DNA from 3 places in the Paraburkholderia caffeinilytica genome. Region 1 is predicted to be linked to each of the others. Evidence: riboswitches for the same ligand, from Rfam matches in the RefSeq annotation. Region 1 holds a riboswitch; each other region holds the start of a gene.
The links. A riboswitch is a leader RNA that binds a small molecule or an ion and turns the genes downstream of it on or off. The one in region 1 is predicted to bind cobalamin.
Positions count from the first base shown of each region.

Region 1 (4,601 bases):
GCGGTCGGGCAATTCGATTTCGTCGTTGCCGCCGATATACCCGCACCAGCGCAGGTCCGGCGACAACGCCTCCTCGAGCATTTGCGCGTGCCTCGCCGAGCCGACGCGATTGGCGAGTACGCCGTAAAACGGCACCTGCGGCCTGAATTGCGCGAGACCGAAGGCGACCGCGCCGAAGGTCTGCGCCATCGCCTTCGCCGAAATCACCGCAAGCACCGGCACGCCGAATGCGGTTGCCAGATCGGCGCTGCTCGGCGTGCCGTCGAACAGGCCCATCACGCCTTCGATCAGGATCAGGTCCGCTTCGGCCGCCGCCTGCGCGAGCAGGTTCCGGCAGGCCGGCTCACCCACCATCCATAGATCGAGCGACAGGACCGGCGCGCCGCTGGCGCGCGCCAGGATCATCGGGTCGAGAAAGTCGGGGCCCGTCTTGAATACGCGCACGCGTCGTCCCAGCCGCCGATGGTAGCGCGCCAGACCGGCGGTAATCGTGGTCTTGCCTTGACCCGATGCGGGCGCGCTAATGAACAGGGCGGGGCACGCGGACATCGCTCAGAACTCCACGCCGCGCTGCGCTTTCACGCCTTGCTCGCGATACGGGTGCTTGACGATGCGCATTTCGGTGACGAGGTCGGCGGCTTCGATGAGCGCGTCCGGCGCGTGACGGCCGGTCACCACCACGTGCAGCATGTCGGCGCGCGCGTTCAGTACCGACAGCACTTCGTCGAGCGGCAGGTATTCGTACTTCAGCACGGTGTTCAGTTCATCGAGGATCACCATCTGATAGTCGCCGCTCTCGATCATGCGGCGTGCTTCGTTCCACCCTTTGCGCGCGGTGGCGATGTCGGCATCGCGATTCTGCGTGTTCCAGGTGTAGCCGTCGCCCATCGTGACGAAGTCGCAGTTGGCGATCGCGCCGAGGAAGTCGCGCTCCGAGGTATGCAGCGCGCCCTTGATGAATTGCACGACGCCGAGGCGCATGCCGTGGCCTAGCACCCGCACGGCCATGCCGAATGCGGCGGTGGTCTTGCCTTTGCCGGTGCCGGTATTGACGATCAGCAGACCTTTTTCGACGGTCGCGCCGGCCTGCTTTTTCTCGTGGCCTTCGCGCCGGCGCTCGGTCATGCGTTGATGCGATTCGGGATCGGTCTTCATGGGAGGTCCTGTTCTTGAGTGCCGTTGTTTGTCTGTTCTCGGGCGGAGTGGGCGGTGGTCGAGGCTATCGCCACCGTGACGCCGTTGTGGATGGTTTTGCGCACGAGTAGCCGTGCGTTAGAGGCATTGGGTGCAAGCGACGCAGGCGAGGCGATGGGTGCAATCGAGGCAGCCGATGCAACTGACGCAGCCGACGCAAATGTCGGCGTGAGGGCCGCACCGGGAGCGTTAGCCGTATCGGATCCGGTCGCTGCGGCGAGCAAGGCGCACGGTTCGCAGACGCCGTCGATGCCGAGATGCTCGCGTGCGGCCGCAGACGGATTGTCGACGGAGATCGCCGCAATCTGTTCGCGGCTGAACAGCTTCAGCGGCAGTGCATGACGTGCGCAGAATTCGACCAGGCCGGTTTCGTGAGCTTTGATGTCGACCGAGGCAATCGTGCGGATTTCATCGAATGCGTGCGAGCCGAGTGCGGCACGCACAGCTGTTTCGATTTGCTCTGCGGAGCTGTGCGAACGGCAGCCGATGCCGACGGTTAGCGTTTTCATGGCACGTCCGTGGGGTTCGCGGGGCTAGTTGCGTTTGCCGCTCGCGCAGCCTCCAGCGCTCCCGCCGAATCAGCATTGATCGCATCCCGCGCCCAGGCCAGCGACGCCACGCCGCCAATGACCACGATCGCCGGCGAGCCGAGTCCGGCGCGCGAGACCGCATCCGCGAACTCGCCGAGCCGCGCGAGCGTATGCCGTTGCTCGGGACGCGTAGCCGATTCGATCGCCGCGCACGGCGTTTCGGGGCTCATCCCGGCCGCGAGCAATGCGTCGACGATTTCGTTGAGCCGCCGCATGCCCATGTAAACCACCAGCGTCATCCGCGTGGCGGCGAGTGCGGCCCAGTCGGGCTCGCCGCTGCCGGCGCCGTGTCCGGTGACGAACACCACGCCTTGCGCGTGATCGCGATGCGTCACGGGAATGCCGATTGCCGCGGGCGCCGCAATTCCGGCGGTGATGCCGTTGATCACGTCCACGTCGATGCCGGCGGCATGCAGCGCCTGCTGTTCCTCGCCGCCACGGCCGAACACGAACGGATCACCGCCTTTCAGACGGGCGACACTGCGTCCCGCCTGCAGATGGTCGAGCATCTGCGCGACGATGCCGGCTTGCGGCGTTGACGGATGCCCGCCGCGTTTGCCGACGTACACGACCAGCGCATCGGCGCGCGCGAACTGCAGCACGTCGGGGTTCACCAGATCGTCGACCAGCACCACATCGGCTTGCGCCAGCGCGCGCGTCGCCTTGAGCGTCATCAGCTCGACGTCGCCGGGGCCGGCGCCGATCAGCCAGGCGCGGCTCATCGCGGCGTGCATGGCGAGCGCCATGTCGTGACAGGCGGAAACGGATGAGGCTTGATGAGGCCGCAGGCGGCGGACATTGAGGTCATGCGGTGTGACGGATTACGCGCGACGAACCGGGCCGCTCGCCGCGTTTCCCACAGGAACACGCCAACGGCCGCGCTACGTCGTGCTTTTTGCGCCTTCACATCCGTCCCTCGCGGATTCCGGCAGCCGGCAGCGTGACGCTCACTGCCTCCGCGTCTGGCCGGTATCCGGGCTGACGGCCTCACGCGTTTTGCCTTCCCGTCCGGATTCGTCAGACAGTGGCATCAAAAACGCATGCGCGATGCGAAAGCACCGCAGGTCGCTTACCGTTGCGGGGACAGCACAGGTTGAGCGCAGCGAGCGCGGCCTGTTTCCCGTTTAACTGCACATGCGAACGCATATGCGGGCACCAAACGCGCGCATACGATAGCACAGGGCAGGCCGCGCCGACACTGCGGAAAGGCCCTGCCGCGGCCCGCGCTTCCTTGACGGCGCGGGGGTCGCGGGCCTAAACTCGCACGCACTTTGGTGCTCGTGTGCGCGCTCGTGCGCATGCAGTTAAACGGGAAACAGGGTGCCCACCTGCAATGGACCGGGTCAACCTGTGCTGCCCCCGCAACGGTAAGCGAAAAGCGGTGCGTTTTTCAGCGCCGCGGAGCCGGCTTCGATGTCCACGCGCAAGGCCGCGTCGGCATATAACCACTGGGCGAGAAATCACTCGTCCGGGAAGGGGAAGCGGCGCTTTCGCCAGCCCGGATACCGGCCAGATTACGAAGAATGACTACCGCGGGGATGCGGTGGGGCGTTCATGACCTCATTCCTGTTTTCTGTTTTTCAGTTGCCCCGGCAGCGCCGTTGTTCGTCCCCGTGTTTGGTCAGTGTCGTGGTTTGGGGCATGTGCCTCGTTTGCCCGACCTATACACATTGACAATGCGCCGGCGTGCACGTGCAACTTCTAGGATCGACCTCACGATGCAAACTCAAATGCGCAAGATCCCCGTCACCATCGTCACGGGCTTTCTCGGCAGCGGCAAGACCACGCTGCTGCGGCACATTCTTCAGCATGCGGGCGGCAAGCGCATCGCGGTGATCGTCAATGAGTTCGGCGAACTCGGCATCGACGGGGAAATCCTCAAGGGTTGCGGCATCGGCTGCGATGAGAACGGCGTCGAAACTGAAGGGCAGCTGTATGAACTCGCGAACGGCTGCCTGTGCTGCACCGTGCAGGAAGAGTTTTTCCCGGTGATGGAAAAGCTGGTCGAGCGCCGCGAGCAGATCGACCACGTGTTGATCGAAACGTCCGGTCTCGCCTTGCCGAAGCCACTGGTGCAGGCGTTCAACTGGCCGCAGATCAAGAATAGCTTCACTGTCGACGCGGTCGTCACCGTGGTGGACGGCCCGGCTGCGGCAAGCGGCCAGTTTGCCGACAATCCGGTCGCGGTGGATGCGCAACGCAAGGCCGATCCGAATCTCGATCACGAATCGCCGTTGCACGAATTGTTCGAAGATCAATTGTCGGCGGCCGATCTGGTGATTCTGAACAAGACGGATCTGCTCGACGAAGCGCAGCAGGCTTCTGTCGAGGCCATCATCCGCGAAGAAATTCCGCCGCAAGTGAAGATCGTGCGCGCGCAGATGGGTCAGCTCGACTTGCATACGCTGCTGGGCCTCGAAGCAGCGTCGGAAGAGACGATCCATCTGCGCCACGACCATCACGGTTCGGCCGAAGACGCCGATCACCACCACGACGAATTCGATTCGGTGGTGGTGCAGGCGCATGTTTCGTCGCGCGAAGCCGCGATCGCCGCGTTGCAGGGGCTCGTCGAAACGAACACGATTTACCGCGTCAAAGGTTTCGCGGCGCTGCCGGGCGCCGCGATGCGTCTCGTGATCCAGGGCGTGGGCCGCCGTTTCGATAGTTACTTCGACCGGCGCTGGCAAGCGGGTGAAGCAGGTGAAGGGAGCGAACGCCAGCAAAGCCGCTTCGTGCTGATCGGCGAGGACCTCGATCAAGCCGTGCTGCAACAGGCATTCGACGCCGCCTTGGGCGCCGTGGCGAGCGCCCTGCCGC
Region 1 is NZ_CP031466.1:1,694,939-1,699,539, reverse strand. It holds gene DSC91_RS07550 (cobyrinic acid a,c-diamide synthase CobB) at 1-549, opposite strand, end outside; gene cobO (cob(I)yrinic acid a,c-diamide adenosyltransferase) at 553-1,155, opposite strand; gene DSC91_RS07540 (cobalamin biosynthesis protein) at 1,152-1,703, opposite strand; gene cobA (uroporphyrinogen-III C-methyltransferase) at 1,700-2,506, opposite strand; cobalamin riboswitch at 2,732-2,959, opposite strand; cobalamin riboswitch at 3,040-3,312, shown strand; gene cobW (cobalamin biosynthesis protein CobW) at 3,503-4,601, shown strand, end outside.

Region 2 (4,601 bases), 310 kb from region 1:
GGTTCCGCACACAGGCGCACGCGGGCGAATACGATTGCGCCGTGCGTCACGTCGGGGTCGTCGCCGGCGTCCTTTACCGTGCCCGCTTCCGCGCCGTCGGCGGTCAGCCGGCAGAACACCAGGGGCATCGGCACATGCTGGCCCTTCGGCAACACGATCTCCGCGACCTCGCTGACGATACCCGCGAGCAACAGGCGCGCGGCCGCGAGCGACGTCGCGGTGGCGCAACTGCCGGTCGTGTAGCCGCTGCGCAGCGGCGCGGGCTGTTCGGGGGTTTCTTCGCGCATTACGGGTGGGGTGGGGAGTCGGCTGAACTGGTGGACGTGGATGTGGCGTTATTGCATGAGGTGCCGCTTGTGCCGCTTGTGCCGCTTGTGTCATTCGTACCGTACGTGCCGCTCGTGCTGCTGGCCAGCTTCGTGACTTCCAGCAGCGTGATCGGCAACGCCTGCCGCCACGTATCGAAGCCGCCAAGCGGTTGCGCGTCGGCCAGCGCGATGCGCGTCAACGTGCCGCCGTGCTGCTCACGCCACGCGGCCAGCGCGGCTTCGCCTTGCAAGGTCACGGCGTTGGCGACCAGACGTCCGCCGTCGCGCAAACGCGCCCAGCAGGCGTCGAGCACGCCCGGCACCGTCACCCCGCCGCCGATGAACACGGCGTCCGGCACAGCCAATCCCTCCAGCGCATCGGGCGCGCGCCCGGCCACCAGTTGCAAACCCGGCACACCCAACGCATCGCGATTGTGCTCGATGAACCGCTGCCGCTCCGCGTGCCCTTCGATCGCAATCGCGCGGCATGTCGGGTGCGCGCGCATCCATTCGATGCCGATCGAGCCACTGCCCGCACCCACATCCCATAGCAATTCGCCGGGCGTCGGCGCGAGGCGCGCCAGCGTGATCGCGCGGACGTCGCGTTTGGTCAGCTGACCGTCGTGGCGAAAGGCGTCGTCGGGCAAGCCGGCGGTCAACGGCAAACGCGGGGCGCCTTCCGTTGCACGGCATTCAAGCGCGATCAGATTCAGCGCGGCCACTTCGCCCGCGGGCCACTGGTCCGCACGGCCATCGATGTGCCGCTCGAGATTTCCGCCCAAATGTTCCAGCACGGTCATCCGCGTCGCGCCGAAACCGCGCGCGTTCAGCAGTTCGGCCAGCGCAGCGGGCGTGCGCCCGTCCGCGCTCAGCACGAAGACGCGCGCGCCGTCGTGCAAATAGGCATTCAGTGTCGGTAACGGCCGCCCGACCAGCGACACCGTGGCGACGTCCTGCAACGGCCAGCCAAGCCGCGCGGCCGCCAGCGACAACGACGACGGCGCGGGCAGCACCCGCAATTCGCCGGCCGGCAAGTGCCGCGCCAAGGTCGCGCCGACGCCGAACAGCATCGGGTCCCCACTCGCCAGCACGCACACGGACCCCGTACGCTCCGCCAGCAAAGGCGCGAGATCGAACGGCTTCGGCCATGCCGCACGGCGCGCGGCGAGACGCGTGGGCAGCATCGCCAGATGCCGTTCGCCGCCGTAGACCACCGACGCCTCCAGCAAAGCACGCCGCGCGGGCCTCCCCAAACCGGCGAAGCCGTCATCGCCCATGCCCACCACGGTCAGCCACGCCGGCATGCATCCATCCTCATTCTGTATCTTCAAATAATGCGCTGTGCCACGCCGATCAAAGCGTCCAGCCTCGTTGTGCTGTTCGAAAAAAGGCATAATACAGCCGCCGGTGCCCTTCGGGGCCGAAGAGGGAACACAGTGTCACTGTGGCTGCCCCCGCAACTGTATGCAGCGAGTCCGCCTGCGCTCCGCGCCACTGGTTCGACCGGGAAGGCCGCGGTGGACCATGACCTGCCAGCCAGGAGACCTGCCGGCCAGACTGTTCGTGCCAGCCTACATCGGGCGGGGTGTACCGATGCCGCAGCAATGCCCGCCAGGGCGGCGCTCGGGCCGTCGCGCGACGCTAAACCCGGTGTCCGTCTTGAATCAAGCTTCGCCCTCCACTGCTTTGCCCGACGCGGCCCTGGCGCTGCGGCCCTCGGCGTGTCCGGGGCTGCTGCGCATTGTCGCCGCACGCGACGGCGGGCTTTGCCGGATCAGGTTGCCCGGCGGCGAGCTGAGCGCGGCGCAAGCCGCGGTAGTCGCCGACGTGAGCGAGGAGCATGCGGCCGGTGTGATCGAGTTGACCAATCGCGCGAATTTGCAGGTGCGGGGCGTGCGAAGCGGGCATGAAGCGGCGTTGATCGCCGCGTTGGTCGATGCGGGGCTCGGGCCGATTGGGACGATCAGGGCGACCGGTGCAGCAGATGCTGAGAGCTTGCTGCTCGCGATCTCGACGGATACTTCTGACACGCCCCGGATCGTCGCAGCGAACGCTTCAAATACGCGATCGGCAACCGCACAACACGCTGCCGGCTCGATTTCAGCATCCGCTGCGGACGATGTGCGCAATGTGATGGTGAGCCCGACTGCCGGACGCGACCCATTTGCACTGTTCGACACGAGGCCCCTTTGCGTCGAACTGCTCGCCTTGCTGCAATCCGATGCTCGTTTCGTGGCGCTATCGCCCAAATTCGCGCTTTTGCTCGATGGTGGCGAGCGTCTTGCCAGACTGGATCATCCGCACGATGTCTGGCTGGCGGCAACACAAGCTGAAGACGGCGTGCGATTTGTGTTTGGATTGGCGGGTTGCCCACCTGTGGTGGGCGACGCGAACACAGGCGCCCTCGCCGCCGTGCTCCCCGTGCAAGTCGCGGGTCTGGTCCGTGCGCTGCTACACACGTTCCTCGACCTGGCCGCACCGGATGCCACACGCATGCGCCACCTGCTTGCCCAGCAGTCCGTCGACGCGCTGTTACAGCACGCTCAAACGTATGTCGATTTCCCGCTGTCACGCGACACGTCGCTCGCGCACTGGCAACGCAGCACGCCTGCCGATGCCGCGCTCAGACTCGGCGCGCACGCACAGCGAGTCGCTGGCATGCGGCACGTAGGCGGCCAACCGCCGCTCGGACGCCTCGACGCCGACACCTTGCGCGGCCTCGCCGCGCTCTCGCAACAGCAAGGCAACGGCACGTTGCGCATGACGCCCTGGCAAAGCGTGCTACTGCCCGATATCGCGGCCCATGCCGCGCCCGCCGTGCTCGCTGAAATGAACGCGCTAGGTCTTGCCTGCGATCCGTCACAACGCGTTACGCACCTGATCGCCTGCACCGGTTCCACAGGCTGCGCCAAAAGCCTCGCCGACACCAAAGCGGACGCGCTGCTGCTGGCGAATCGCTTACCCGAGGGCGTCGATGTCCATCTGAGCGGCTGTCCGCGCTCGTGCGCCGCCGCCCATTGCGCGCCGTACACGCTGCTGGCCGCGGCGCCCGGCATCTACGACCTTTTTCGCCGCGATGGCGCGCCGGGTTTCGGCTCGTGCATCGCGCACCAACTCACGATCGAACAGGCCGCCGACATGCTCGACCCATTGGCACATCCGGCCCGGAGCCCCTCAGATGCTTGATTACATTCGCGACGGTCAGGAGATCTATCGCCAATCCTTCGCGACGATACGTGCGGAGGCCGATCTCGCGCGCATCCCCGCCGACCTCGAGAAACTCGCGGTGCGCGTGATTCACGCCTGCGGCATGGTCGACGTCGTCGACGATCTTCAGTTTTCCGAAGGCGCCGGGGTTGCGGGCCGCGCTGCGCTTGCTCAGGGCGCGCCGATTCTGTGCGACGCCGGCATGGTGGCGCAAGGCATCACGCGCGCACGGCTGCCCGCGAACAACGACGTGATCTGCACGCTCACGCATCAGGACGTTCCCGCGCTCGCGCGTGAATTCGGCAATACGCGCTCGGCCGCCGCGCTCGAATTGTGGCGGCCGCATCTGGCCGGCAGCGTCGTCGTGATCGGCAACGCGCCGACCGCCCTCTTTCATCTGCTCGACATGCTCGATGCCGGCGCGCCGAAGCCCGCGTTGATCCTCGGTTTTCCGGTCGGCTTCGTCGGCGCGGCCGAATCGAAGGCGCTGCTTGCCGAAGACAGCCGCGGCGTGCCCTACGTCGTGGTTCACGGCCGGCGCGGCGGCAGCGCGATGGCCGCCGCCGCCGTGAATGCGCTGGCGACGGAGGTCGAGTAAATGAGCGCGCAAGGACGGTTATTCGGACTGGGCGTCGGCCCCGGCGACCCGGAACTCATCACGCTGAAAGCGCTGCGTTTGCTGAAAGCGGCACCCGTAGTCGCGTATTTCGTCGCAAAGGGCAAGAAGGGCAACGCGTTCAGCATCATCGAGGCGCATCTGCACGATGCTCAGCAGCATCTGCCGCTCGTTTATCCCGTGACCACCGAAGCGCTCGAGCCGCCGCTTTCGTATGAAGCGATCATCGCCGACTTCTATGACACCGCCGCGCAGATCGTCGCCGGCCATCTCGATGCGGGCCGCGATGTTGCGGTGATTTGCGAAGGCGATCCGTTTTTCTATGGCTCGTACATGTATTTGCACGACCGCCTCGCAGCGCGTTTCGAGGCCGAAGTCGTACCCGGCGTCTGCTCGATGCTCGGCGGTGCGGCGGTACTCGGCTCGCCGCTGGTGTATCGCAATCAGAGTTTGTCGGTGCTCTCAGGCGT
Region 2 is NZ_CP031466.1:1,384,027-1,388,627, reverse strand. It holds gene DSC91_RS06235 (cobalt-precorrin-5B (C(1))-methyltransferase) at 1-287, opposite strand, end outside; gene cbiE (precorrin-6y C5,15-methyltransferase (decarboxylating) subunit CbiE) at 287-1,612, opposite strand; cobalamin riboswitch at 1,697-1,875, shown strand; gene cobG (precorrin-3B synthase) at 1,959-3,494, shown strand; gene DSC91_RS06220 (precorrin-8X methylmutase) at 3,487-4,113, shown strand; gene DSC91_RS06215 (precorrin-2 C(20)-methyltransferase) at 4,114-4,601, shown strand, end outside.
Region 2: linked by a shared signal. The riboswitch ahead of cobG (precorrin-3B synthase) and the one ahead of cobA (uroporphyrinogen-III C-methyltransferase) in region 1 are both predicted to bind cobalamin.

Region 3 (4,601 bases), 1.1 Mb from region 1:
GGCTGCGATGCGTGCGAGCACACGCCTTCAACCGGGTTCCCTTCAAAGAGCAGCCGCCAGGGTTTGCGCCTGCCCGCCCACACGGGCATCGCATTGGTGTACATGTGCAGCGATATGCCTGTCGAAATTTTTCCTGCATCGACGAGCGTGCGGACTGCCCCGCGGATATCGCCGGGCATCACGTCGCTTACACGCGTACCGCCTGCATTTGGCAGCAGGTGCAGATCGAACATCCGCCGCACGCCCCTGGCCCCGTCCGGAGTGTTGTCTACCATCGCCCAGGGATGTCACGTCTCAAACATGACCACTACGGTCAGTTGTGACTCAGCGTCCTGCCGCTCGCGTTCGGCCAGCTCCTGCTGCTGCCGGACAACCTGCGCCTTCTCGACCTTCAGCTTGTCCGCGACCAGCTTGCGCTGGCCTGCCGGATCGCCGGAACGCTGCACGCCCAGCTTCGTTTCATCAAGCTCCAGCCTGATCGTGGCGAGCCTCACACGCGGCCAGGCTCCAAGCGGCATTTCCCGAGCCGCGCCCTCGACGCGGTAGCGAAAGTGAATACGGACAACCGGAGACCGTATGCCAACAACCAAGTTGTTGAGTTCAAACGGAACAGATGTTTGCGGACCTTGTACAACGCGGGATCAATTTATCCACAGAAAATGTGGAGAGGGTTGTTGATAACAACGGGGCTACGCACCTAAGTGCTTGACGCAGATCGGTTTGTTGTTGGCGGTGCGGGTGAATGCAGGGATGATCGGCTACGCGGTTCGCGCGGATGGACGCATTGCGGAGGGCTGGCTTATCCACAGAAAATGTTCGCAAGCCTGTGGATAACATTCTGGCAAGCGCGCCAAGTACTTGATGTAGCTGGCTTCTCTCGCGCTGCATGTCGGCGTGACCGCTTACGCGGTCACGCCTTTTGCGCTAACAGGAAAGCGGCTTCGCCGCGGCTTACGCGGTCACGCCTTTTGCGCTAACAGGAAAGCGGCTTCGCCGCGGCTTACGCGGTCACGCCTTTTGCGCTAGCAGGAAAGCGGCTTCTCCGCTGCTTACGCGGTGACGCCTTTTGCGCTAGCAGGAAAGCGGCTTCTCCGCTGCTTACGCGGTGACGCCTTTTGCGCTAACAGGAAAGCGGCTTCGCCGCGGCTTACGCGGTCACGCCTTTTGCGCTAACAGGAAAGCGGCTTCGCCGCGGCTTACGCGGCCACGCCCCCCATCAAAGGTAAGCAGACTTCGCGGCGCTGCGGTTCGCGGGAACCAGCAGTTTGCTTCGTTCGACCAGAGCGCCGAACAGCAGCCCGACGGTCGTCCACATAACCACCTGCATGCCGATCGCCGCGACGCGGAACTTCCACAACAGCACCGCCGGGAAAGTCGCGGGCACTTCGTTGATCGTCGGCATCGACAGTTGCACGGCAGCAATGATCGCGACGAACACCAGGCCTGCCACAATCGAGCCGTTCCACGCGCCGAGCTTCAGCGCTGCGCGGCGTCGAACCTTCAGCGAAAACACCATCGCGGCCAGCGAGATCGCAATCATCAGGAAGAACAAGCCGGTCCGCGTTCCGATCGTCTCGGGGTCGCCCACCGAAGGGGGATTCGCCGGGTACTTGATGTTCGGGACGATCACCAGCGTGATAAACGCGCCAAGCGCCAGCCATGCGGACAACGCGCGCGCGCTCAACGCGCCGGCGCGGCCGTACGCATACGCGAACACCAGCGAGAACAGCCCACCGAACGCGGCGCCATACGTCACCACGCCCGTCAACAATCCCAGGCCCGCCTGGGTGTCGCGGCTGACGAGCTCAGGTTCGGGCGCTTCGCCTTTGGCTGCCTCGGCCTTTTCCTCGAAGGAAATGGCTTGGTCGACCTGCGGCTCGCCCACCAATCTGGCGAAGCCGAACGTGAGCAATCCCGCGGCGATGCCTGCAAGCATCCCGCGTACCAACAATTTACCGACCATGTTCGACCCCGTTAGTGGCAGGGAAAGCCGAGCAGATGGCGGCCGTCGTGCACGAATTCGTGCACGTACATGCCAGGCACCAGCGACGTGGCGCCCTGTTCCGCACCGACGAAATAGAGCGCGAGCAACAGCAGCAAGCCGCCGAATACGACCCAAGGCAGCAATTCACGCAGCGGAATCGGCGTGGGTTGGGCAACGGGCTGTGCAGCAGGCTGCGTAGCGGGATCGAAAACGGCGTGAGTCATAATGGACATCTCCTTGGGGGTAACGCGCCCCGATAGTCGATTGAAGAGGGATGGTGCGAAGCTCAGGTCTGGCTTTCGGCTCGTGAATGCCGATTACAGTGGCGCGACCGCGCCGGGCTCTCACCGGCTTCCGTGCTTCGCAGTGACGCTATTCTACGCGCTAAACTTGGGCCCCCGGCAATCCAAAGCATGCGTTTCATGCGTCCCGCTCCGGCCCGGCCTCTCTGGAAATGAACTGAATGGACACACGGCTGTTACTGATCAGCCACGCATCGACTGCGGCGATGCGCGCGGGCCGCTTCCCCGCGGACGATCCGCTCGACGCGCGTGGCCTCGCCGAAGCAAGCGCCGCGCGTGCGCGTCTGTCGATTCCGGACGACGCCGCGGTTTTCGTCAGCCCGGCCGTTTGCGCGCGCGATACGGCAACGGCCTTGGGCATCGGCGCCGCAGCCTTGGGGCAAGGCGCATCGGTCGAGGCCGGGCTGGCGGATATGGACTACGGCCTGTGGCATGGCCGCCGTCTCGCCGATCTCGCCGCCGAAGCGCCGCAAGACCTCTCAGGATGGACACATGATCCCGACGCTGCCGCGCACGGCGGGGAGTCGTTCAATCAGGTCGTGAAACGGGTAGGACGGTGGCTCGATGCGTTGGACGATGCGTTGAGCGAGCGGGCAACCGGGCGAGCGGGCGATGCGTCGAGCGACGGCACGGACGAGTCAAAAAGCTGGGCATCAGGCGCACAAGCAAACCGCACACCGCGCGATACGCAACATGTCGCGGCCGTCACGCACGCGCCGGTCATCAGGGCCGCAATCGTTCATGCGCTCGGCGTGCCGCCCGCTGTGTTTCCGCGCATCGAGATCGCGCCGCTCTCGATGGTCGAGTTGCGACGCTCGCGACGCGGCTGGACATGGTGGCCGGCATCGCCGTAGGGTTGCGCGACGCCCCGGCCGTCATCCGGCGTCAGCGAGGCCAAACCGTCCGGCGCCGCCGCGACGATCCGTGTGAGCGACGCGCACGGGCCAGGCGCATCGTCGGCATTCGCGCAGCACGGCAACAGGGCGCTGAGCGATAGTGCGGCGATCGCGGCCGCGAGGATTCGGGTGTTGTTCATGTCGGCACGGCCGTTCGAAAGGTGACCTTATCGTGGCAGCACGGTTCATGCCGCTCCTTTCATTGCTCGCATCCTTTGGTGTCGAACATCGCCGACAATGCGCAAACCGATGTCAGCATGCGCGCGCCATCGTGACCCACACCCGGCACGATATGAAAGCGCTGCTTCAGCCCTTCCGGATGACGCGACTGGATGTACCGGTAATACGCTTCCGCGCGCGCGACACGCTGCGGACCTTGCGCTTCGGCGGCACAGCTTCTATCGAGCGCGCTTTGCTGCGGATCGTCGTCCGCGCCGCCGACCAGGTAGTCAATGCGGCGCGACACATAAGTCGCTTCGAGTTCTGCCGGCGAACGGTCGTCGAGGTACGGCGGCCGATTGTCCATGCCGTATTTCCATTGGTTGAAGTCGGCGCATTGCGCGGCATCGAACGGCGCCGCCACACCTTGCGCATTCGGCCGTTGCGCATCGAAATAGGCATACGTCGACGGGCTCGCCACGACGTAGCGCACATCGATGCCTTCATTCGTCAGCACGTCGATGTTATGCGCCGCGACGGCGTAACGCTGCACGACCTGTCCGCCACCCGAATGCCCTGCGAACACGACATGCCGCAGATTCGGAAACAGCTTGCGATCCGCGAGACGCGTGACGATCGCGTCCAGTACCGCGTACGAACTGATGGGCAACGGCGCCCGCGCCGCCTCGCCGCCCATCCACGCGTCGCCGGTCCAACGCAGCAGATCGGCCGGTTCGCCATGCATGCGCGTGTCGAGCGTGGCGAGGAATTGCGGCGCGATCAGAAGCGTGCTGTCGGCATCCGCGTGGGCAGCGTCACGCGCGTTCTGCGCAGTGCGGAAGTACACGTCCGCGTTGCGCAGCTTGCCGTGAATCACGATCACCGCACGCGTCACCTGCGGTTGCGCGACGTTCCAATCCTTCGACAGATACAGCGGAAATTCAGCTTGCCCTTGCGACGTGTCGATCGTGAACCGTGTGTCCGAGATCGTCGCCACCGGTTTTAGATGCGACGCGTAGGGATGCGCCGCGAATACCGGTTGCATGAGCAATGCCAGGATGGAAGCCCCGGCGGCCGCGCATCCCAGCGCCAGGCATCGCGAAAGATTGAATGTCATGCAGCTTGCTCCTGATCAATATGTTCTATCTTGAACGCGGTGCATCGTCGAATCCGTCGGCTCTGCAAAAAATCCGGTTCAACAGTTTGCTAACGAATATCCAGGAAATACAATAGCGGCCATGTCGAATCTCCATGCTTTGC
Region 3 is NZ_CP031466.1:2,833,926-2,838,526, forward strand. It holds gene DSC91_RS12550 (hypothetical protein) at 1-233, opposite strand, end outside; gene DSC91_RS12555 (hypothetical protein) at 288-494, opposite strand; gene DSC91_RS12560 (CbtA family protein) at 1,217-1,963, opposite strand; gene DSC91_RS12565 (CbtB domain-containing protein) at 1,975-2,208, opposite strand; adenosylcobalamin (AdoCbl) riboswitch at 2,263-2,350, opposite strand; gene DSC91_RS12570 (histidine phosphatase family protein) at 2,448-3,140, shown strand; partial or broken gene DSC91_RS38215 (hypothetical protein) at 3,131-3,322, opposite strand; gene DSC91_RS12580 (alpha/beta hydrolase) at 3,382-4,458, opposite strand; partial or broken gene DSC91_RS12585 (MarR family winged helix-turn-helix transcriptional regulator) at 4,580-4,601, shown strand, end outside.
Region 3: linked by a shared signal. The riboswitch ahead of DSC91_RS12565 (CbtB domain-containing protein) and the one ahead of cobA (uroporphyrinogen-III C-methyltransferase) in region 1 are both predicted to bind cobalamin.